One region of the Pseudomonas sp. AC193 genome, then DNA from elsewhere that is predicted to be linked to it. Evidence: predicted binding sites of a transcription regulator. Region 1 holds the regulator's gene; each other region holds the start of a gene.
The links. Region 1 encodes FliA, which starts transcription of late flagellar genes. Its sites were predicted from a motif close to CTAAAGTTTNNNNNNNNNNNGCCGNTAA; they were not measured.

Region 1 (7,962 bases):
CCAAGAGTCAAGATACCGCCGCGCTGGTGGCTGCGGTGCGGGTTGGCGTATCGCGCGCCATCGTCCAAAGCATTGTAGGCACTGAGTCCGAGCTGCCTGTGATCACCCTGGAACCAAGGTTGGAACAGATATTGCTCAATAGTCTGCAGAAGGCAGGACAAGGCTCGGAAGAGGGCGTTCTGCTGGAGCCAAGCATGGCCGAGAAGCTGCAACGTTCGCTCATCGAAGCGGCGCAGCGTCAGGAGATGCAAGGTCAGCCGGTGATCCTGTTGGTAGCAGGCCCGGTGCGCGCGATGCTCTCGCGCTTTGGCCGCCTCGCAGTCCCTGGATTGCACGTGCTGGCCTACCAGGAAATACCGGACAACAAGCAAGTGACAATTGTTGCGACAGTAGGGCCCAACGGCTGAGGTAGTGGTTCATGCAAGTTAAGCGTTTTTTCGCCGCCGATATGCGTCAGGCCATGAAGCTGGTTCGTGATGAGCTGGGCGCTGATGCCGCCATCATTGGCAACCGCCGCATTGCCGGCGGTGTCGAGCTGACGGCTGCGCTCGATTACAAATTGTCGGCGCTGGCGCCACGGGTTCCGAACATGGAACTCGAAGACGAGCTGCGCAAGACCCAGTCGCGCATCGTCACCGCCCAGGCCGAGCTGAGCCTGCGTGGCGAAGCCGATGGCAATAGCAATCGCCAGATCTTTGCCGGCCTGCCACTCACCGCTGGCCTGCCGTTGACCGCCGCTGAACCGCTGACGGAGCCGACCTACGCCGCGCCAGCGCGTCCAGCCCCGGCACCGGCGCAGTCCTCCGGCGGCGTCGATCCACGCGCACTGGATTCGATGCGTTTTGAATTGAACAGCCTGCGCGAGCTGATGGAAGTGCAGCTCGGCACACTGGCCTGGAATCAACTGCAGGGCAGCCGTCCGGCGCAAGCCAATCTGTATCGCCGTCTGCAACGCATCGGTCTGTCTGGCCCGCTGTCGCGTGATCTGCTGTCGATGATCAGCGACATCGAAGAGCCGCGTCAGGCCTGGCGCATGCTGCTCGCGCATCTGGCGCGAATGATTGCCGTGCCGGAAGTCGAGCCGCTGGAAGAGGGTGGTGTGATCGCCATGGTCGGCCCTGCCGGCATGGGCAAGACCACCACGCTGGCGAAACTGGCCGCACGTTATGTGCTGAAATACGGCGCGCAGAATGTCGCGCTGGTGAGCATGGACAGCTTCCGCATCGGCGCGCAGGAACAACTGAAGACCCTGGGCCGCATTCTCAATGTGCCGGTGACCCACGTTGATCCGGGCCAGTCGCTGGTGCAGGCGCTGGATCCATTGCTGCGCAAACGCGTGGTGCTGATCGATACCGCCGGCCTGCAAGCCAGCGATCCGGCCCTGCGCATGCAGCTCGAAAGCCTCGCCGGGCGTGGCATCCGTTCAAAAAATTATCTGGTATTGGCAACCACCAGCCAGAAACAGGTTCTAACCGCCGCTTATCACAGTTACAAGCGTTGCGGGCTCGCCGGGTGCATCCTGACTAAACTGGATGAAACGGCCAGCCTTGGCGAAGTGTTAAGCCTGGCGATCAGTCATGAATTGCCGGTCGCGTACCTGACCGATGGCCCACGGATTCCGGATGATTTGCATCTGCCGCGCCGTCATCAACTGGTCAGCCGCGCCGTCAGCGTGCAAATGCAGGAAGAACCCAGCGAAGAAGCCATGGCTGACATGTTCGCTGATATCTACCACAGCCCCACCAAGCAGGTAGGCTGAGGTATTCATGAACAGTTTTTGTACCTACATCGATGGTCTGCCATGCATTGTTCCGTTTGTGAACGCGCAGCCAGTAATGTGGCCTCCGTCTATGCAAGACAAGGTAAAGAAATAACATGGGCAGCATGCATCCCGTACAGGTGATCGCGGTGACCGGCGGCAAAGGTGGCGTCGGCAAAACTAACGTGTCAGTGAACTTGTCTCTGGCGCTGGCAGAGCTTGGCCGTCGGGTCATGCTGCTGGACGCCGATCTGGGACTGGCGAACGTCGACGTTCTGCTGGGCCTGACACCCAAACGCACTCTGGCCGATGTCATCGAAGGCCGCTGTGAGCTGCGCGACGTACTGTTGCAGGTCCCGGCGGGATCCGCATCGTACCGGCCGCGTCCGGCACGCAGAGCATGGTTCATCTGAGCCCGGCGCAACACGCCGGCCTGATTCAGGCCTTCAGTGACATCGGCGACAATCTCGACGTTCTGGTGATCGACACCGCTGCAGGTATTGGTGACTCGGTAGTCAGTTTCGTTCGCGCAGCGCAGGAAGTGTTGCTGGTGGTCTGCGATGAGCCGACCTCGATCACTGACGCTTACGCACTGATCAAACTGCTCAACCGCGATTACGGCATGAACCGCTTCCGCGTCCTCGCCAACATGGCGCAGAGCCCGCAAGAAGGTCGCAACCTGTTCGCCAAGTTGACCAAGGTCACGGATCGCTTCCTCGACGTCGCCTTACAATACGTCGGCGCCGTGCCTTACGACGAAAGCGTGCGCAAAGCGGTGCAGAAGCAGCGCGCTGTCTATGAAGCCTTCCCGCGTTCCAAGTGCGCGCTGGCGTTCAAGGCCATCGCGCAAAAGGTCGACACCTGGCCGCTGCCCGCCAACCCGCGCGGCCACCTTGAGTTTTTTGTCGAGCGCCTCGTGCAGCAAACGGCAGGGCCCGTGCTATGACCGCTAGCGGTATGAATTACTACAAGAAGTCGGCACGCGACGCTCAGTACGAGCTGATCGAGCGTTACGCGCCGCTGGTCAAACGCATTGCCTATCACTTGCTGGCGCGGTTGCCGGCAAGTGTGCAGGTTGAAGACCTGATCCAGGCCGGGATGATCGGCCTGCTTGAAGTCTCGACCAAATACGACGCCAGTAAAGGCGCCAGTTTCGAAACGTACGCGGGCATTCGAATCCGCGGCGCGATGCTCGACGAAGTGCGCAAAGGGGATTGGGCACCACGCTCGGTTCACCGCAATACCCGGATGGTCAGCGACGCAATTCGCTCAATTGAAGCTAAAACCGGCCGTGATGCTAAAGATCACGAAGTTGCGGCCGAACTCCAATTGAGTCTCGACGATTACTACGGGATTTTGAATGACACCTTGGGCAGTCGCCTGTTCAGTTTCGACGATCTGTTGCAGGACGGCGAACACGAAGGGCTGCACGAGGATGGCGCGAGTGCTCATCTTGAGCCGTCACGCGATCTGGAAGATGAACGCTTCCAGGCGGCGCTGGCGGACGCGATTGCCAATTTGCCGGAGCGTGAGCGACTGGTGTTGGCGCTGTACTACGACGAAGAGCTGAACCTCAAGGAAATCGGTGAAGTCCTTGGCGTCAGTGAATCGCGGGTCAGCCAGTTACACAGCCAGTGCGCGGCCCGTTTGCGGGGGCGTTTGGGGGAGTGGCGAGCGCGCTGAAGGCAGTGTGGGGACACTGCGAACGAGGCTGGTGCGGTGATGAACGGCACCGGTCTTGCTCTGTTGTGCTCCAGACAGTCTTCGAGTGCTGCGCCGATTGATTGAAGTGGCGCGTCCAGGTGCTGGGCGCGTTTAAGACTGCTTGGAGGTCGAATTGAACAAAGACATGAAAATCCTCATCGTTGATGACTTCTCAACGATGCGGCGGATCATCAAGAACCTGCTGCGTGATCTTGGGTTCACCAACACCGTCGAGGCTGACGATGGCACCACTGCCATTCCAGTGCTCAACAGCGGAAGCATCGACTTTCTGGTAACGGACTGGAACATGCCGGGCATGACCGGTATCGACCTGCTGCGTCACGTGCGTGCCGACGAAAAACTCAAGCACCTGCCGGTATTGATGGTGACTGCTGAAGCCAAGCGCGAGCAGATCATCGAAGCCGCTCAGGCCGGTGTGAACGGCTACGTCGTCAAACCTTTCACGGCTCAGGCGCTGAAAGACAAAATCGAGAAGATTTTCGAACGCATCGGCTGATGAACGCGCGGGGGAGCTATGGAGCATAAAGAATTTTCACAGGGCGATTTCGAGTCGACCCTGAAAAAACACGCGGTCGAACTGGTCGAGAGCCTTGAAAAAGGCAAGTTCGGCGACGCTGTGCAACTGATCCATGAGCTCAATCAGACCCGTGACCGCGGCCTGTATCAGGAAGTGGGCAAGCTCACACGCGAACTGCACAGTGCGATCGTCAATTTCCAGATCGATCCGCACATGCCGCAGGCCGAGGAAGTGTCGCAAATCACCGACGCTACCGAACGTCTGGGCTATGTGGTCAAGCTGACGGAAGCTGCGGCCAACCGCACCATGGATCTGGTGGAAAGCGCCACGCCGGTGGTCAATGGTCTGGCTGAAGAAGCCCAGGCTCTGAGCACGGATTGGGGCCGTTTCATGCGCCGCGAAGTCGGGGCTGAAGAGTTCCGCGAACTGGCGCGCCGGGTCGACGGTTTTCTGTCGCGCAGCCACACGGGCAACCGTGCGGTGTCGAGCAATCTCAACGACATTCTGCTGGCCCAGGATTACCAGGACCTCACCGGTCAGGTGATCAAACGCGTGACCCAACTGGTCACCGAAGTCGAAAGCAATTTGCTCAAACTCGTACTCATGGCCAGTCAGGTGGACCGCTTTGCGGGCATCGAACATGACCGCGCCGCGATGCTTGCAGAAAAAGATCCACAAAAACATCTCTCGCAGGGTGAAGGTCCGCAGATTCATGCCGATAAACGAGAAGACGTTGTGTCCGGTCAGGACGATGTGGACGATTTGTTATCCAGCCTTGGATTTTGAGTTTAGGTTTTTAGACCTGTTAGGAGCACCCCATTAATGAGCTTCGGCGCCGATGAAGAGATCCTTCAGGATTTCCTGGTTGAGGCCGGCGAGATTCTTGAGCAACTGTCCGAGCAACTGGTCGAGCTGGAAAGCCGACCGGATGACGCGGATCTGCTCAATGCAATTTTTCGCGGTTTCCACACTGTAAAAGGGGGCGCCGGCTTCCTTCAGCTCAATGAGCTGGTGGAGTGCTGTCACATCGCCGAAAACGTGTTCGACATCCTGCGCAAGGGTGAGCGTCGCGTTGATGCAGAACTGATGGACGTGGTGCTGGAAGCACTGGACGCGGTGAACAGCATGTTCACTGAGGTGCGTGAACGCGCACCGATCACCGCTGCAACGCCTGAGCTGCTGGCAGCGCTGGCACGTCTGGCCGAGCCGCAATCGGCGGATGCCGTCGCGGTCGAAGAAGTCGTTGAAGCGCCGGTCGCGGAAAGCGATTCGGGCGACATCACCGACAACGAATTTGAACAACTGCTGGACTCGCTGAATGCCGTCAAGGCACAAGCCGAAGCCCCGCCAGCGCCGGTGGCCGATAGCGCCGCCAGCGATGAAATCACCGACGCCGAATTCGAGTCGTTGCTGGATCAACTGCACGGCAAAGGCCAGTTCGCGCCGGACGCCGTAGCGGCGACGCCAGCGGCTCCGGTTGCTCCGGCAGCGGGCGACAGCTCGGACATCACCGACGACGAATTTGAAGCGTTGCTCGATCAGTTGCACGGCAAAGGCAACTTCGCCGTCGAAGCGCTGGAGTCGGCGATTGCCTCGGCACCTGCGCCTGCTGCTCCAGCGGCCGCCGCTGCCGGCAGCGACTTGATCAGCGATCACGAATTCGAATCGCTGCTCGACGAATTGCACGGCAAAGGCAAATTCACCGATGTCGGCGCCGCCTCTGCGGGCAGCGCTTCGACGGTGGCCACGCCAGTCGCCAAGGCTCCAGCCGCTGCGGCGCCGAAACCTGTCGCCAAGCCTGAGCCAAAAGCCGAAGCCCCCAAAGCTGCTGCGCCGGCTCCGGCCCGTGCACCGGCAACACCGCCACCGGAAAAACCGGCGAGCGAAGCCGAGACCACCGTGCGCGTCGATACCGCACGTCTCGACGAAATCATGAACATGGTCGGCGAACTGGTACTGGTGCGTAACCGTCTGGTGCGCCTGGGCTTGAACAGCGGCGACGAAGCCATGCAAAAGGCTGTGTCGAACCTCGATGTGGTCACCGCTGACCTGCAAACCGCAGTGATGAAAACGCGGATGCAGCCGATCAAGAAAGTCTTCGGGCGCTTCCCGCGTCTGGTTCGTGACCTGGCCCGTCAGCTGAAAAAAGAGATCAACTTGGAGCTGGTCGGCGAAGAAACCGACCTCGACAAAAACCTCGTCGAGGCCCTGGCCGATCCGCTGGCTCACTTGGTGCGTAACGCGGTCGACCACGGCATCGAGTCGCCGGAAGAACGCGAAGCATCGGGCAAGGCCCGTGGCGGTCGTGTGGTGCTGGCCGCCGAGCAAGAAGGCGATCACATCCTGCTGTCGATTTCCGATGACGGCAAAGGCATGGATCCGAACGTGCTGCGCGCCATCGCGGTAAAACGCGGGGTGATGGACAAGGACGCGGCCGATCGCCTCAGCGATACCGAGTGCTACAACCTGATCTTCGCTCCGGGTTTCTCGACCAAGACCGAGATCTCCGACGTCTCCGGCCGCGGTGTCGGCATGGACGTGGTGAAGACCAAGATTTCCCAGCTCAACGGTTCGATCAACATCTACTCGACCAAGGGCCAGGGCTCGAAGATTGTCATCAAGGTGCCGCTGACGCTGGCGATCATGCCGACGTTGATGGTCATGCTCGGCAATCAGGCGTTCGCGTTCCCGCTGGTCAACGTCAACGAAATTTTCCACCTCGACCTGTCGACCACCAACGTCGTCGACGGCCAGGAAGTGGTGATCGTGCGGGACAAGGCGCTGCCACTGTTCTACCTCAAGCGCTGGCTGGTCAGCTCCGCCGCTCACGAAGAGCAGCGCGAAGGCCATGTGGTGATCCTTTCGGTGGGCACTCAGCGGATCGGCTTCGTCGTCGATCAACTGGTCGGCCAGGAAGAAGTGGTCATCAAGCCATTGGGCAAAATGCTGCAGGGCACTCCGGGCATGTCCGGCGCCACCATCACCGGTGACGGCCGCATCGCGCTGATTCTCGATGTTCCAAGCATGCTCAAGCGTTACGCCGCACGGCGTATTTGAATCCGGGGCGGCGGGGCGATTACGCTCCGCTGCACCTAATGGAGTGTTTATGGCAGTCAAAGTCCTGGTGGTGGACGATTCGGGTTTTTTCCGCCGCCGCGTCTCGGAAATTCTTTCAGCGGATCCGAGCATCCAGGTGGTCGGCACCGCCACCAACGGTAAAGAGGCCATCGATCAGGCACTGGCGCTGAAGCCGGACGTGATCACCATGGACTACGAGATGCCCATGATGGACGGCATCACGGCGGTGCGGCACATCATGCAGCGCTGCCCGACTCCGGTGTTGATGTTCTCCTCGCTGACCCACGAAGGCGCTCGGGTCACCCTCGATGCGCTGGACGCCGGCGCGGTGGATTTTCTGCCGAAGAATTTCGAAGACATCTCGCGCAATCCCGAGAAGGTCAAACAACTGCTGTGCGAAAAGGTGCACAGCATCTCGCGCAGTAATCGTCGTTTCAGTGCTTACAGTGCGCCGGCTCCAGTGGCTGCGCCTGCACCGACGCCTGCTCCGACTGCATCAAGTTTCAGTAGCCACAGCAGCAGCCACAGCACCAGCGCTGCGGTGCGTCCAGCGCCAGTGCATGCTCCGGTTGCAACCCGTGCACCGGCCGCCAGCGCTTCGTCGCCGGCACCGAAACGCAAGGCTTACAAACTGGTTGCCATCGGCACCTCGACGGGCGGTCCGGTTGCGCTGCAACGGGTGTTGACTCAGTTGCCAGCGAACTTCCCGGCACCGATCGTGTTGATCCAGCACATGCCGGCGGCGTTCACCAAAGCGTTTGCCGAGCGTCTCGACAAACTCTGCCGCATCACCGTCAAGGAAGCCGAGGATGGCGACATCCTGCGTCCGGGGCTGGCGTTGCTGGCGCCGGGTGGCAAGCAAATGATGATCGACGGCCGTGGC
Region 2 (7,962 bases), 2.8 Mb from region 1:
AGTTTCTTTGATGAAATTACCCCCTGGGAACGACGTGTTCTAGCAGCCCAGGCCTGACGAACTGTCGCCACCGGGCTATCGTTTGATAGCCCGGACTCACTGCAAGGAGCCGCTCGGAACGCCGATGCGCCAAATCTGGAAATCCTTTCGAGCGCTGTATTTCGCCTCGCTGATGATGTTGATCGGCTCGGGCCTTTTGTCTACTTATCTGGCTTTGCGCCTGGCCGCCGACAATGTCGACGGGCTCTGGGTCGGTGCGCTGATGGCCTGCAACTATTTTGGTCTGGTGCTGGGCGGCAAGATCGGTCACCGCTTGATCGCCCGTGTTGGGCATATCCGGGCGTATTCGGCGTGCGCCGGGATCGTCGGTGCGGCGGTGCTCGGGCATGGTCTGGTGGACTGGCTGCCGGCGTGGCTGGTGCTGCGGACGATTGTCGGTCTGGGCATGATGTGCCAATACATGGTGATCGAGAGCTGGCTCAACGAGCAGGCCGACGCCAATCAGCGTGGGCTGGTGTTCAGCGGATACATGATCGCTTCGTATCTGGGGCTGGTGTTGGGTCAGTTGATTCTGGTCATGCACCCGGGGTTGGGCCCGGAACTGTTGATGTTGGTCGCGCTGTGTTTCGCCCTGTGCCTGGTGCCGGTGACGCTGACGCGCCGCATTCACCCGGCGCCGCTGCATCCTGCGCCGATGGAGCCGCGCTTCTTCATTAAACGTGTGCCGCAGTCGCTGAGTACGGTGCTCGGCGCCGGTTTGATCATCGGTGCGTTTTACGGTCTGGCGCCGTTGTATGCCTCGCAGCAAGGGCTCTCGACCGAGCAGGTCGGTCTGTTCATGGGTAGCTGCATTTTTGCCGGGCTGCTGGTGCAGTGGCCGTTGGGCTGGTTGTCCGACCGCTATGATCGTGCGCTGCTGATTCGCTGCTTTGCCGGGTTCCTCGCGGTGGCGGCGCTGCCGTTGGCGATTATGCCGGAGGTGCCGCTGGAGGTGCTGTTTGTGGTCGGCTTCTTCTGCTCGCTGGTGCAGTTCTGTCTGTATCCGCTGGCAGTGGCGTTTTCCAATGACCACGTTGAGGGCGATCGCCGGGTTTCGCTGACGGCGATGCTGCTGGTGACGTACGGCGTCGGCGCGAGCATCGGGCCGTTGCTGGCGGGTGTGTTGATGAAGTTTCTCGGCAGCCAGAGTCTGTATGCGTTTTTCAGCTTCTTTGCGTTGGTGCTGGTGTGGCGAATCCGTCCGAAAGCCGTGACCAATCTGCACCAGGTTGATGACGCGCCGCTGCATCACGTGGCGATGCCGGACAGCATGTCGAGCTCACCGCTGGTGGCAGCGCTGGATCCACGGGTGGATGAGCAGGTGGTGCAGGATCAGATGCAGACACCGGCCGAGCCTGAGCCTGAGCCGGAAGTGGAGCCTGAATCTGAGACTCCGCCGGAGCCAGTGGTGGAAACAGAGCCGGATGATGGCAGCGATAAACCCACGCCAGACATCAGTGGCGCCAGACCCTGAATCTGACTGCAATATTCACCTGTGGTGAACACAGATTTAATGATGAATGGATAACCCTGTGGTGAGTGAATTACTTGTGGCGAGGGGATTTATCCCCGTTCGGCTGCGCAGCAGTCGTAAAACCATCCAGCTCGGTTCAACAGGAAAAATGTGCAGCCAGGATTTGGGGCCGCTTCGCAGCCCAGCGGGGATAAATCCCCTCGCCACAAGTAATTCATACACCACAGATTCTGGGTTGAATTCTCTCATGCAAATAATTCACATAGGTGCAAGACCCTAAAGCGAAACACTTAACCTGTGGCGAGGGGATTTATCCCCGTTCGGCTGCGCAGCAGTCGTAAAACCATCCAGCTCGGTTCAACAGGAACATTGTGCCGTCAGGATTTGGGGTTGCTTCGCAGCCCAGCGGGGATAAATCCCCTCACCACAAGAACTCACTCACCACAGATTCTTGATTGAATTCTCTCAGGCACAAAAAAGGGCCGTCCCGCCAAGGACTGCCCTTTTTTTATTTGCCGCTACGAATCACATATCGTCTTTATCGAAACGCCGTGCTTCACGCTGCAGTTGATACACAAAGCGCTCAACGTTACGCGCCGCTTGGCCACTGATGTTGTGGAAGCGCAGACCCGCAAAGGTGATGTTGAGTTTTTCTTCGAAATGCAGATAACGCAGTTCAACCGAAGTCGGCTGATTGCCGAACAGCGGCGGGGCGATCAGGCGGTCGTAGACCTGGCCCAGTTGCAGGCGGTCAGTGATGTCGCCTTCAAAGCGCAGCTTGCAACCGGTGGCGGAGATGTCCAGCAGCTTGCCGTTGATCGGCGCCTTGAGTTTCTCGCCGCCGAGTTCGACGTTGACCAGATCGGTCAGCTTCAGCGCGGCGCGGAAGGCGTTGCGGCGCTGGTGGTAAACCACTTCGGTCGGCAGTTCGCCGGTGTAGAAGCGGTCGCCGTCGGCATCGACGATGTCCAGCGTGCCATTGCATTCCCAGGCGATGCGCACGCCTTCATGGAAACCCTCAACCTTGAACGGCTCGCCCGCCAGCAGAAAGCGTTCACCGTCACGTGGCACCATTTCATCGAGGTTAATCGAAGCGGTATCGCGATCGACCTTGATCAGGTAGCTCTGGAAACGCTGGCTGCGCTCGTGAAAGGTGATGATCAGCGGATCATGGCTGTCTTGCAACTGACGCAGGTTGCTGGAGATTTCCAGAGGTGTGGTGAGCACCTTTGGAGGCTGCGGAGCATCATCCGCGCTGAGGGCGTTGGACACGGTTTATCAATCTCCAGACAAAATATGACGACTAGCCAGCATTTTGCCAGCATGTTTCGCGAGTTGATAGAGCTGGCGCATCAACGACTCATGCCTGGCTGAGCGGACGCGGCATCGCGGGTTTGGCAAACGTGCCGCTGGCGTCATACAACGCTGGCGCTTCGCCCCCGGTGAGGATCTTCAGTTGATTGCTGGTCGCGGCCTGTTGCATGAGGATCGACTGGCCGTTTTTGACGTTGGCCGCCTGGCATTGGGCGATGAGATCAGTCAGAGCGTCGCCCTGGGTCAGCAACTGCTGGCCAACGCTCGATTGCGCGGCCAGTTGCTCGAGACCTTGGCGGTCTGGCGTCAGGTTGAGGCTGACGAGGATTTCGCTGCGCTTGCGGCCATGCTGTTCAAGCAGAATGATCAGTGCCTGTTTGGTTGCCAGAATCTCTTCGAGCAGGGGCATGTCGCGACCGTGCAAAGCGAGGGACTCGGTTTGCAATAACTCCAGCAATTGTTGAGCTGGAGCAAAGTCGTCGTTGATCAGTTGCAATAAATTAGTGTCGTGCATGGCTGGCCTTGGGTTTTAAGCGTCCAAAAGCCTCGCGCCGGCAAAAGCCTAGCGCTGGGCTTCGAAGTTGAGCAGTTTGCTGGCTACACGGTTGCTGTCGACTTTATAGCTGCCATCGGCAATCGCGGCTTTCAACTCGGCCACACGGGCTTTGTCGACAGCAGGCTGATCGCGCAGCTTGTCAGTGACCTTCTGCAACTGTTGAGCCTCATTGCTGAGGTGTACCGATTCCCCGCTTTTAGCGGTACTGGCCGTTTCGGCCTGGGTATTCAGCGGCGCGGAAGTGCCGTTTTCGGCGGTTTCCTTGGGCGCGCTGGTACGTGTACTGCCTGTCAGTGACGAGGAGCTGTTCAAACGGCTGAAATCGATGACCATGATAAAAACCTCTGGGAATTTGGACGCTTGCCATGTTTTCGGCCATCTCTTGGAAAACTTTAGGCACATTTAGCAATGAAAGCTGCATGCACCCGCGCGCGTCCTGCTGCGGCACAGTTTAGGGAACAGCCATGGCCAGCGCCAGTTTTCTCCTCGGTGTTTACATGGAAACTTCCACCTGTCCCGGCGCGATGATTTGCGCCTTGATCACCCGTTGCGAATTGAGGTTTTTCACTCGGATCTGTTCTTTCAGTCCACCGTTGGACAGGGCTTCGCCGGGCATGCGCACGGCGAGTGTGCCGCTGCGCGCGGTGATGACCACTTGATCACCTTTACGCACGACTTCGGCCTGTTCCAGGTGGACTTGGGTAATCACCTGATCGGCGACCGTTGGTCGGGTCAATTTTTGCCCGATCGCTTCGTCTACCGAGGTCAGAAAACCTTGATTGATCTGACTGACATCGCGCTCGCGCAACGTCACGTCCTGAGGTTCGATAATCCCGGCGCGCCTGAGTGCTCGGGTGGTGGTGACAATCTCGCGAAACAGGCGGACTTGAGCGGGTACGAACACCGTCCAGGGCGAACTGCCTTCACAGCGAACCTTGACCGTCACCCGGCCCAAAGGACGGGGGGTATTCTCCAGCGACGCTGTCAATTCCTTGTCGCACATCGGCATGCGCATACGCGGATCGAGCTGCTTGACTTCGATCTCGTAGCGGCCTTCGGTTTGACTGGTTGCCAAATAGTCTTCTACGGTGAACTCAAGAAAGCCCTGAGTGACGCCGATAAGCATGTCAGGCAAGGTAACCGAATCCGCAATGGCAGGGCTGCCAGCGAGCAAACAGCAGGCGGCAGACACCGCGCAAAGCCCTTTGCGAAGGGGAGAGGTCAGGTGTCGGAAAAATGTCGTTTGAGCGTTCATACGAGTTAAAAAGCAAGCGCCGTGCCGTTTAGCAATGAATGTGCGTCGCAACAACACTTGGCGTTGAGGTAGGAGTCTGGGCATGGCTGGTGTAATGGATTCGGTAAACCAGCGCACGCAACTGGTGGGGCAGAATCGCCTGGAGCTGTTGTTGTTCCGTCTCGACGGTCAGCAGCTCTACGGAATCAACGTGTTCAAGGTGCGGGAAGTGCTGCAATGCCCGTCGCTGACGTTGATGCCCAAGTCCAGTCCTGTCGTGTGCGGGGTGGCAAATATCCGGGGGGCGACCATTCCGATCCTTGATCTGGCGATGGCGACCGGCTCCGGCGCGTTGAAAGACAAGAACAACCCGTTCGTGATTATCACGGAGTACAACACCAAGACCCAGGGTTTCCTGGTGCGCTCGGTGGAGCGCATCGTCAACATGAACTGGGAAGAGATTCATCCGCCGCCCAAGGGCACGGGTCGCGATCATTACCTGACCGCTGTGACTCGGGTGGACAATCAGTTAGTCGAAATCATCGACGTCGAGAAAGTGCTGGCGGAAGTTGCGCCGACGCCGGAAGCGATTTCGGTGGGCGTGGTCGATGTCGAGACCCAGACCAAAGCGTTGTCGCTGCGGGTGCTGACGGTCGATGATTCGTCGGTGGCGCGCAAGCAGGTGTCGCGTTGCCTGCAAACGGTCGGCGTCGAAGTGGTGGCGCTGAACGACGGCAAACAGGCGCTGGATTACCTGCGCAAGCTGGTCGATGAGGGCAAGAAGCCGGAAGAAGAGTTCCTGATGATGATCTCCGACATCGAGATGCCGGAGATGGACGGATACACTTTGACGGCCGAGATCCGCAGCGACCCACGCATGCAAAAGCTTCATATCATCCTGCATACTTCGTTGTCCGGGGTATTCAATCAGGCGATGGTCAAGAAAGTCGGCGCCGATGACTTTCTGGCCAAATTCCGCCCTGATGACCTGGCATCCCGGGTAGTCGACCGGATCAAAGCAGCAGATATCAGCTAGGAGCGCTTTGCTCCTGGCGGTCAACACGATTTAAGAGGCGGCATCATTGTCTACGGGTAATTTGGATTTCGAACAGTTCCGGGTCTTCCTGGAAAAAGCCTGTGGCATTTTGCTCGGTGAAAACAAGCAGTACCTGGTCTCGAGCCGTCTCAACAAACTGATGGAACAGCAAGGCATCAAATCCCTGGGTGAGCTGGTGCAGCGCATCCAGACCCAGCCGCGCAGCGGTTTGCGCGAGCAGGTGGTCGATGCCATGACGACCAACGAAACCCTGTGGTTTCGTGACACCTATCCGTTTGAAGTCTTGAAGAAAAAAGTCCTGCCCGAAGCGATCAAGGCCAGCCCCAACCAGCGTCTGCGGATCTGGTCGGCAGCGTGCTCGTCGGGTCAGGAACCGTATTCGCTGTCGATGTCGATCGATGAGTTCGAACGCACTAACCTCGGTCAGCTGAAGATGGGCGTGCAGATTGTTGCCACCGATCTGTCCGGCCTGATGCTCAACAACTGCAAGACCGGCGAGTACGACAGCCTGGCCATTGGTCGCGGTTTGTCGCCGGAACGTCTGCAGCGTTACTTCGATCCGAAAGGCCCGGGGCGCTGGGTGATCAAGGCGCCGATCAAAAGCCGCGTCGAGTTCCGCTCGTTCAACCTGCTCGACAGCTATGCTGCGCTGGGCAAGTTCGACATCGTGTTCTGCCGCAACGTGTTGATCTACTTCTCTGCCGAAGTGAAGAAAGACATCCTGTTGCGCATTCACAGCACGCTGAAGCCGGGCGGTTATCTGTTCCTTGGCGCGTCGGAAGCGCTGAACGGTTTGCCGGATCATTACCAGATGGTGCAGTGCAGCCCGGGAATTATTTACCAGGCGAAATGAAGCATGTGCAGAAGAAGGGAGCCCTCAGGGGCTCCTTTTTTTTGCCGCATGCTTCACGTAGGAGCTGCCGAAGGCTGCGATCTTTTGATTTTGTTTTTTAAGATCAAGATCTAAAGATCGCAGCCTTCGGCAGCTCCTACAGGTGGAGGTGCTCGCAGGGCGAAGCGGCAGAAAAGCGGCATCTGGCGGAAACCGCTTGCCGCTTTTCTGGCATTGCCGCTTTGCCGGCTGCCCGCAAAGCCCCGGTTTACGGGGTTTCTTCTGTTTGGCACGCGGCTTGCTAAAGCTCATGTACGAAAAACCGGTCACCTGAAGGTTCCCGACATGAGCATCAGCTTCGATAAAGCGCTCGGCATTCACGAAAAAGCATTGGGCTTCCGCGCCCAGCGTGCCGAAGTGCTGGCCAACAACATCGCCAACGCCGATACCCCGAACTACAAGGCGCGGGATCTGGACTTCTCGAAAGTGCTCGAAGCACAGACCCAGAAGAACGCCAACGGCACCATCGCCCTGAACATGACCAACAGCCGTCACATCGAAGCTGAAGGCCTGGGCAATGGCGACGAATCGCTGCTGTATCGCACGCCGATGCAACCTTCGATCGACCAGAACACCGTGGATGCGCAACTGGAACAGTCCAACTACGCGGAAAACGCCGTGGGCTTCCAGGCCAGCTTCACGCTGCTCAACAGCAAATTCAAAGGGCTGGTCTCAGCCCTGCGCGGAGAGTAATCCATGTCCCTGTCCAGCGTTTTCAACATTGCCGGCAGCGGCATGAGCGCACAAACCACGCGTCTGAACACCGTGGCGTCGAACATCGCCAACGCCGAAACCGTTTCCTCGAGCATCGACCAGACCTACCGCGCCCGTCACCCGGTGTTTGCCACCATGTTCCAGGGCGGCCAAAACGCTGGCAGCAACTCGCTGTTCCAGAGTCAGGACGCCGCGGGGCAGGGCGTGCAGGTACTCGGCGTGGTCGAAGACCAGAGCAACCTCGAAGCGCGTTACGAGCCGAACCATCCGGCGGCCGACGCCAAAGGCTACGTCTACTACCCGAACGTCAACGTGGTGGAAGAAATGGCTGACATGATTTCCGCGAGCCGTTCGTTCCAGACCAACGCCGAAATGATGAACACCGCCAAAACCATGATGCAGAAGGTACTGACCCTCGGTCAGTAATAAGGGGCGACTGCCATGAGCGTTACCGATACCACCAGCTCCCTGAGCATGAACGACATTCTGGCCAACTCGTCGAAGACGGCCAGCAGCAGCACCTCCGGCGGCATCGCTTCGGCGACCAACAGCGCCACCGGTGGCCAGGCGCTGGGCAAAGATGCGTTCCTGCAATTGCTGGTGACCCAGCTGAAAAACCAGAACCCGCTCGATCCGCAGGACAACAGTGCGTTCGTTGCACAGTTGGCGCAGTTCAGCAGCC
Region 3 (7,962 bases), 3.1 Mb from region 1:
CGCATGCGCAGCGCGTTGAGCTTGATGAAGCCCGCCGCGTCGGCCTGGTTGTAAGCACCGCCGTCTTCTTCGAAGGTTGCGATGTTGGCATCGAACAGCGAATCGTCGGACTTGCGGCCAGTGACGATCACGTTGCCTTTGTACAACTTCAGACGCACAACACCATTCACGTTGACCTGCGACGCGTCGATCATCTGTTGCAGCATCAGACGCTCAGGGCTCCACCAGTAACCGGTGTAGATCAGGCTGGCGTACTTCGGCATCAACTCGTCTTTGAGGTGAGCGACTTCGCGATCCAGGGTGATCGATTCGATGGCGCGGTGAGCGCGCAGCATGATGGTGCCGCCCGGGGTTTCGTAGCAGCCACGGGACTTCATGCCGACGTAACGGTTTTCAACGATGTCGAGACGACCGATGCCGTGCTCGCCGCCGATCTTGTTCAGCGTTGCCAGAACAGTGGCCGGGGTCATTTCGACGCCGTCCAGCGCAACGATGTCGCCGTTACGGTAAGTCAGTTCCAGGTACTGCGGTTTATCAGGAGCGTTCTCCGGGGAGACGAGTCAGATTTCCACATGTCTTCTTCGTGCTCGGCTCAGGTGTCTTCCAGCACGCCGCCTTCATAGGAGATGTGCAGCAGGTTGGCGTCCATCGAGTACGGGGATTTCTTCTTGCCGTGACGCTCGATCGGGATCGCGTGCTTCTCGGCATAGTCCATCAGCTTCTCGCGGGACAGCAGATCCCACTCACGCCAAGGGGCAATCACTTTTACGCCCGGCTTGAGTGCGTAGGCACCCAGTTCGAAACGCACCTGGTCGTTGCCCTTGCCGGTGGCGCCATGGGAAATGGCGTCAGCGCCGGTTTCGTTGGCAATTTCGATCAGACGTTTGGCGATCAGCGGACGTGCGATGGAGGTACCCAGCAGGTACTCACCTTCGTAAACGGTGTTGGCGCGGAACATCGGGAACACGAAATCACGCACGAATTCTTCGCGCAGATCGTCGATGTAGATTTCTTTGACGCCCATGGCCTGAGCCTTGGCGCGGGCCGGCTCGACCTCTTCGCCTTGACCGAGATCAGCGGTGAAAGTCACCACTTCACAGTTATAAGTATCCTGCAGCCACTTGAGGATCACCGAAGTGTCCAGGCCGCCGGAATACGCCAGAACGACCTTGTTTACGTCCGCCATGCCATCACTCCACGGGGTTCTACGGAAAGCCGAGGAGTCTACCGCCCAAACGCGATAATTTACAGAGGCGCGACAGCTTAAGACGACAAAGCGACAGAATCTGTCGAGAGCGCGACGATGACCGGCGGGTCAGGAAGTTGCTGCAGTGCTCGCGGGTGTACTCGCTTGCGGCGCCGGAGCCGCGACTGGCGTAACCCGCGCAAGGTGCACATTGACCCGACGATTCTTCGCCCGATTCGCCGCATTGGTGTTGGGTACGACCGGATACTGCTCACCGTGGAAACGCACGGTGATCTGCGATTCCTGAATGCCATTGGCCTTGAAGTAGTCGACCACCGCCAGCGCCCGGCGGCGCGACAGTTCACGGTTGGTCAGACGGTTGCCGCTGTTGTCCGAGTGGCCGTCGAGCTCGATGTGATTAACCGTCGGATCTGCCTTCATGTACTCCAGCATGACCGCGAGTTTGGCTTTGGCGGCGGCGTCGAGATCGGTGCCTTCGCCGGGAAAACCGATTTGCGACTGTTTAACCTGATCGAAATTCTGCGGCAACAATTTCGCCACGCAGGATTGATAGTCGTTAAACGCTTTGCTGAATTTGACTGGCAACAGGCGCACTTCCGAGACCCGACCATCACCCGACGCGCGGCGCACGACCGGACTGCGACCGTCCAGCAAACCGCTGATCAAACCGCCAGCCTGAGACTGCGAACTGTTGAACAAGACATTGCCGCTGCCGATTCTGACGCTGCCCAGATTAATGTCAGCGCGTCCCGGCTGCCATGGCGCCGCCGCTGCGAGCAACGTCGCCGAACCGCCGCCCAGCATGGCGTTGTAGGCGTTCAGACGGAATATCGCCTGCTCGCCGGCCTTGCGCACGAACTCACCCGAGCCGAAATCTGTAATCGGCTGTGTCAGGCGGCATTCGAACTTGTCGCCGGCGACCGTCCACTCAATGTTCTCCAGACGTGTCTGGTACGTGAGCGCCATCGCGGGGAGGCTGGCAAACACACTGAGCAAGGCTAAATAACGCTGGCGCACGGGAGGCTCCATTGGCTTCTGAAACACAAAGACCGATTCACACGATGTTTACGGCATACCTACGGGATATCGGAAGGTTCCCGCAAAACTTGATAGCGAGTGCCTGCAAGAGTCTTTTCCGGTAGCATTCGCCTCAGTTTGACCCGCCTGGAATCCCCTCATGTCCGACCGCCTGACCCTGCTGCGTCCCGACGACTGGCACATTCATCTTCGCGATGGTGCCGTGTTGACCAATACCGTTGCCGATGTTGCGCGCACTTTTGGCCGCGCGATCATCATGCCCAACCTGGTACCTCCGGTGCGCAACGCCGCTGAAGCCGACGGCTATCGCCAGCGGATTCTCGCTGCCCGCCCGGCCGGCAGTCGCTTTGAGCCGCTGATGGTGCTGTACCTCACCGACCGCACCCAGCCCGAAGAAATTCGTGAAGCCAAGGCCAGTGGTTTTGTCTACGCCGCCAAGCTGTACCCGGCCGGCGCGACCACCAACTCCGACTCCGGCGTGACCAGCATCGACAAGATTCTGCCGGCGATCGAAGCCATGGCCGAAGTCGGTATGCCGCTGCTGATCCACGGTGAAGTCACCCGTGGCGACGTCGATGTGTTCGATCGCGAAAAGATCTTCATCGATGAGCACATGCGCCGCGTGGTTGAGCGTTTCCCGACACTGAAAGTGGTGTTTGAACACATCACCACCGCCGACGCCGTGCAGTTCGTCAACGAGGCTTCGGCCAACGTTGGCGCGACCATCACCGCGCACCACCTGCTCTACAACCGCAACCACATGCTGGTGGGCGGGATTCGGCCGCACTTCTATTGCCTGCCGATCCTCAAGCGCAACACACACCAGGAAGCCCTGCTCGACGCCGCCACCAGCGGCAGCGCGAAGTTCTTCCTCGGCACCGATTCGGCACCGCACGCCCAGCACGCCAAAGAAGCCGCTTGCGGCTGCGCTGGCTGCTACACCGCGTACGCTGCCATCGAGATGTACGCCGAAGCCTTCGAACAGCGTAATGCGCTGGACAAACTCGAAGCCTTCGCCAGCCTCAACGGCCCGCGTTTCTACGGCCTGCCGGCAAACACCGATCGCATCACCCTGGTTCGTGAAGAATGAACCGCCCCGACCAGCCTGCCATTCGGCGAGCTGACCGTTATCCCGCTGCGCGCCGGTGAAAAACTGCGCTGGCGCCTGCTGGAGGAACACGCGTGAGTGAAGACCATTTCGACGACGAACTGGACGGTCAAAGTGGCGGCGGCGGTTCCCGTCACCCGATGGCAGCACGCTTTCGCGGCTACCTGCCGGTTGTCGTCGACGTAGAAACCGGTGGCTTCAACTCGGCCACCGACGCGTTGCTGGAGATTGCTGCGACCACCATCGCCATGGATGAAAAGGGTTTCGTATACCCCGACCACACCTACTTCTTCCGCGTTGAGCCGTTCGAAGGCGCCAACATTGAAGCAGCAGCGCTGGAGTTCACCGGGATCAAGCTCGATCACCCACTGCGCATGGCCGTCAGCGAAGAAACCGCGCTGACCGACATCTTCCGTGGCATTCGCAAAGCGCTTAAGGCCAACGGCTGCAAGCGCGCGATTCTGGTCGGCCACAACAGCAGCTTCGACCTCGGCTTCCTCAACGCTGCGGTCGCGCGTCTGGACATGAAGCGCAACCCATTCCACCCGTTCTCCAGTTTCGACACCGCGACGCTGGCCGGTCTGGCCTACGGTCAAACCGTACTGGCGAAAGCCTGTCAGGCAGCCGACATCGACTTCGACGGCCGTGAAGCGCACTCCGCGCGTTACGACACCGAGAAAACCGCAGAGCTGTTCTGCGGCATCGTCAACCGCTGGAAACAGATGGGCGGCTGGGAAGATTTCGACGACTGATCGTCGTTGAGTAAATCCCGCGCATAAAAAAACCGGCCACTTGGGCCGGTTTTTTGTACCTCGACGTTGCGCCTTACAGGGCAGCAGCGTTCTCGGTCAGGTATGCCGCAACGCCTTCTGGCGAAGCGTTCATGCCTTTGTCGCCTTTTTTCCAGTTGGCAGGGCAAACTTCGCCGTGCTCTTCGTGGAATTGCAGAGCGTCGACCAGACGGATCAGCTCTTCCATGTTACGGCCCAGCGGCAGGTCGTTGATGATCTGCGAGCGGACAACGCCTTTGTCGTCGATCAGGAACGCGCCACGGAACGCTACGCCGCCTTCGGATTCAACGTCGTAGGCTTTAGCGATGTCGTGCTTCATGTCGGCAGCCATGGTGTATTTCACCTGGCCGATGCCGCCATTGTTCACTGGAGTGTTGCGCCATGCGTTGTGAGTGAAGTGCGAGTCGATCGACACAGCGATCACTTCAACGTTGCGGGCCTTGAAGTCAGCCATGCGGTTGTCCAGAGCGATCAGCTCGGACGGGCAGACGAAGGTGAAGTCCAGTGGGTAGAAGAACACCAGGCCGTATTTGCCTTTGATGGCCGAGGACAGAGTGAAGCTGTCAACGATCTCGCCATTGCCGAGTACGGCCGGGACGGTGAAGTCAGGGGCTTGTTTGCCTACGAGTACGCTCATTGATATCTCCTGGTGTAGAAACTTGAAGTTCAGGGTTTGCGCCAGCCTGCCATCCTCAGACGACAGCCCTGTGACACGAACCCCCTTCGCAAGGGCCGACCATCATACACTGCGAATTTGGCCTGTCCTTAACGGTTTTTTAAAGCAGGCGCAGAACCGTGCTGCATTTGCAGGGCCAGGCAAATAGCCAGCAAATACCGTTCGTCAGTCGTAGCTGTTAATCCGCTGAAGCGGTCGGAAAGCACTTTGACAATCATTCTCGTTAACATTAAGATCCATCGCAATTGAGTCACAACCAGCGACGGTTCTCACTTATGTATGTTTGTCTCTGCACTGGCGTCACCGACGGACAGATCCGCGAAGCGATCTATGAAGGTTGCTGCAGCTATAAAGAAGTTCGTCAGGCCACCGGCGTCGCCAGCCAATGCGGCAAATGTGCCTGCCTTGCCAAGGAAGTCGTTCGCGAAACCCTGACCAAGCTGCAAACCGCTCAGGCTGCGATCCCCTATCCGGTGGAATTTACTGCCGCGTAATAACACCCCATTTCAAAGAACCGGACTTAGGTCCGGTTTTTTTATGCCTGTAAATCAATTGCTTAGGCTCCAGACGCGGAACACAAACATTCTTATTCCGATTAATTTTCATATATTATTCAATAACTTAGGTTTGACACTTATAAATACGAAGCTCAAACTCTGCCGTATATACAGCGAATACAGGGCAGGACTCCGATCATGAAAGGCGACATTACAGTCATCCAGCATCTCAACAAGATCCTTGCCAATGAGCTGGTCGCGATCAATCAGTACTTCCTGCATGCGCGCATGTACGAAGATTGGGGTCTGAACAAGCTCGGCAAGCACGAATACAAAGAATCCATCGACGAGATGAAACACGCAGACAAGCTGATCAAGCGCATCCTGTTCCTCGAAGGCCTGCCGAACGTGCAGGACTTGGGCAAACTGCACATTGGCGAGCACACCCAGGAAATGCTGGAGTGCGACCTGCGCATCGAGAAGACCGGCCACGCTGATCTGAAAGCTGCGATCGCACATTGCGAAACCGTCGGTGACTTCGGCAGCCGTGAACTGCTGGAAGACATTCTCGAATCCGAAGAAGAACACATCGACTGGCTGGAAACTCAACTGGGCCTTATCGGCAAAGTCGGTCTTGAGAACTACCTGCAATCGCAGATGGGCGAAGAGTAGAAGCTGCCGCAGGCTGCGATCTTTTTAGATTGCACCGGCAACTCGCAGTAACTTTTCGGACGCACTAAAAAGCCCCGCCCTCTTTCGAGGTGCGGGGCTTTTTATTGGCTGCAGATCAAAAGATCGCAGCCTCGTTTCACTCGACAGCTCCTACACAAGCAGCAGAAGTCGCATGAAACGAATGCGGGAGCGGGCTTGCTCGCGAAGACGTCGTGTCAGTCGACATCACAGCTAGCTGAAAGACTGCTTTCGCGAGCAAGCCCGCTCCCACAAAAGCCTTATCAGGCTTCGGACTTGTTCGCCGCTGCCGCTTCAACAGCCGACTTGATGGTGGTTTGCAGCGAACCGTCTGCAGCCATCTCGGTCATGATGTCGCTACCGCCGACCAGCTCACCGCCAACCCACAGTTGTGGGAAAGTCGGCCAGTTGGCGTACTTAGGCAGGTTAGCGCGGATTTCCGGGTTCTGCAGGATGTCCACGTACGCAAACTTTTCGCCACACGCCATGACAGCCTGCGCAGCTTTCGCGGAGAAGCCACACTGTGGGGCATTCGGCGAGCCTTTCATGTAAAGCAGAATGGTGTTGTTGGCAATCTGCTCTTTAATCGTTTCGATGATATCCATGGAGCACCTCGGCTGAACTTTCCGACTCACGGGTCGGCACGGTGACGCATTGTAACGGAATCCCGAGCGCCATGCTCGGTCTCCCCGACGGTCACGTTCAAGCCGCCGCCACGGTGACCGGCACGCCGTTCAACGCGGCATTCCCGGACAATTCGTCGAGCTGACACTCATCGGTCAGATCATTGGCGCTCGAACCTGGCTGGCCACTGGCAATCGCCATCTGCACACCCGGTCGCGTATGGCCCCAACCGTGCGGCAGGCTCACCACGCCTTTCATCATGTCGAGACTGCCGAGCACTTCCACTTCAATCTGCCCGACCCGCGAACTGACGCGCACCCACTGACCATCGTTGAGCCCACGACTGGCGAGATCGTCCGGATGCATCAGCAACTGATGGCGCGGCTTGCCTTTCACCAGCCGGTGATAGTTGTGCATCCACGAATTGTTGCTGCGCACATGTCGGCGGCCAATCATCAACAACTCGTCGGCGGCCGGAGCTTGCAGCGCGGCAAACCGTGCGAGGTCAGCGAGGATCTCTGGCGGCGCGGCCTGCACGTGCTGGTTCGGCGTTTTCAGGCGCGGCGCCAGATTGGCTTTCAACGCGCCCAGATCAATGCCGTGAGGATGATCGAACAGTGTCGCCAACGAGAGTTTCTGCTCGGAGGCGTCACCGTACATGCCCATCCGCAGGCCCATGTCGATCATCTTCGCCGGTGACATGGTCGGTTTCAGCTCCTTGCCGGTTTTCTCGGCGAATGCTTTGGCCAGACCGACAAAGATCTCCCAGTCATGCAGCGCGCCCTCAGGCTTGGCAAGGATCGCGCGGTTGAAGCGAGTGACATTGCGCACCGCGAACAAGTTGAACGTGGTGTCGTAGTGATCGTTCTCCAGTGCCGACGTCGACGGCAGGATCAGGTCGGCGTAACGCGTGGTTTCATTGATGTAGAGGTCAATGCTGACCATGAACTCCAGGCCATCCAGCGCCTGCTCCAGTTGTCGCCCGTTCGGCGTCGACAACACCGGGTTACCCGCCACGGTAATCAGCGCGCGGATCTGGCCTTCGCCTTCGGTGAGCATCTCTTCGGCCAGCGCCGAGACTGGCAGCTCGCCTCCGTATTCAGGACGCCCGGAAACACGGCTTTGCCACTTATTGAAATGCCCGCCCGACGTCGACGCCACCAAGTCCACGGCCGGCTCGGTGCACAGCGCACCACCCACCCGGTCGAGGTTACCGGTAACCAGATTGATCAGTTGCACCACCCAGTGGCACAGAGTGCCGAAGGCTTGAGTCGAAACGCCCATCCGGCCATAGCAAACCGCACTCGGCGCCGCAGCAAAATCACGCGCCA

Region 2: flgM (flagellar biosynthesis anti-sigma factor FlgM) is a predicted target of FliA. The motif match lies at 3,752-3,779, and genes of this name have one in related genera.
Region 3: ACZZ0D_RS02610 (flagellar protein MotY) is a predicted target of FliA. The motif match lies at 2,291-2,318, and genes of this name have one in related genera.

The regions. Positions count from the first base shown of each region.
Region 1 covers NZ_OZ409832.1:3,609,230-3,617,191, reverse strand. Annotated here, with positions in the region: gene flhA (flagellar biosynthesis protein FlhA) at 1-407, shown strand, start outside; gene flhF (flagellar biosynthesis protein FlhF) at 419-1,759, shown strand; partial or broken gene fleN (flagellar synthesis regulator FleN) at 1,876-2,705, shown strand; gene fliA (RNA polymerase sigma factor FliA) at 2,702-3,442, shown strand; gene ACZZ0D_RS16280 (chemotaxis response regulator CheY) at 3,609-3,980, shown strand; gene ACZZ0D_RS16275 (protein phosphatase CheZ) at 3,999-4,787, shown strand; gene ACZZ0D_RS16270 (chemotaxis protein CheA) at 4,824-7,058, shown strand; gene ACZZ0D_RS16265 (protein-glutamate methylesterase/protein-glutamine glutaminase) at 7,108-7,962, shown strand, end outside.
Region 2 covers NZ_OZ409832.1:828,986-836,947, forward strand. Annotated here, with positions in the region: gene ACZZ0D_RS03930 (glutamine synthetase family protein) at 1-57, shown strand, start outside; gene ACZZ0D_RS03935 (MFS transporter) at 125-1,513, shown strand; gene ACZZ0D_RS03940 (flagellar brake protein) at 2,039-2,785, opposite strand; gene ACZZ0D_RS03945 (flagella synthesis protein FlgN) at 2,874-3,341, opposite strand; gene flgM (flagellar biosynthesis anti-sigma factor FlgM) at 3,390-3,716, opposite strand; gene flgA (flagellar basal body P-ring formation chaperone FlgA) at 3,877-4,638, opposite strand; gene ACZZ0D_RS03960 (chemotaxis protein CheV) at 4,721-5,653, shown strand; gene cheR (protein-glutamate O-methyltransferase CheR) at 5,700-6,527, shown strand; gene flgB (flagellar basal body rod protein FlgB) at 6,852-7,259, shown strand; gene flgC (flagellar basal body rod protein FlgC) at 7,263-7,706, shown strand; gene flgD (flagellar hook assembly protein FlgD) at 7,722-7,962, shown strand, end outside.
Region 3 covers NZ_OZ409832.1:539,541-547,502, reverse strand. Annotated here, with positions in the region: partial or broken gene ACZZ0D_RS02615 (argininosuccinate synthase) at 1-1,186, opposite strand, end outside; gene ACZZ0D_RS02610 (flagellar protein MotY) at 1,316-2,224, opposite strand; partial or broken gene pyrC (dihydroorotase) at 2,385-3,431, shown strand; gene rnt (ribonuclease T) at 3,428-4,105, shown strand; gene ACZZ0D_RS02595 (peroxiredoxin) at 4,179-4,781, opposite strand; gene ACZZ0D_RS02590 (bacterioferritin-associated ferredoxin) at 5,096-5,314, shown strand; gene bfr (bacterioferritin) at 5,516-5,989, shown strand; gene grxD (Grx4 family monothiol glutaredoxin) at 6,271-6,612, opposite strand; gene ACZZ0D_RS02575 (molybdopterin oxidoreductase family protein) at 6,710-7,962, opposite strand, start outside.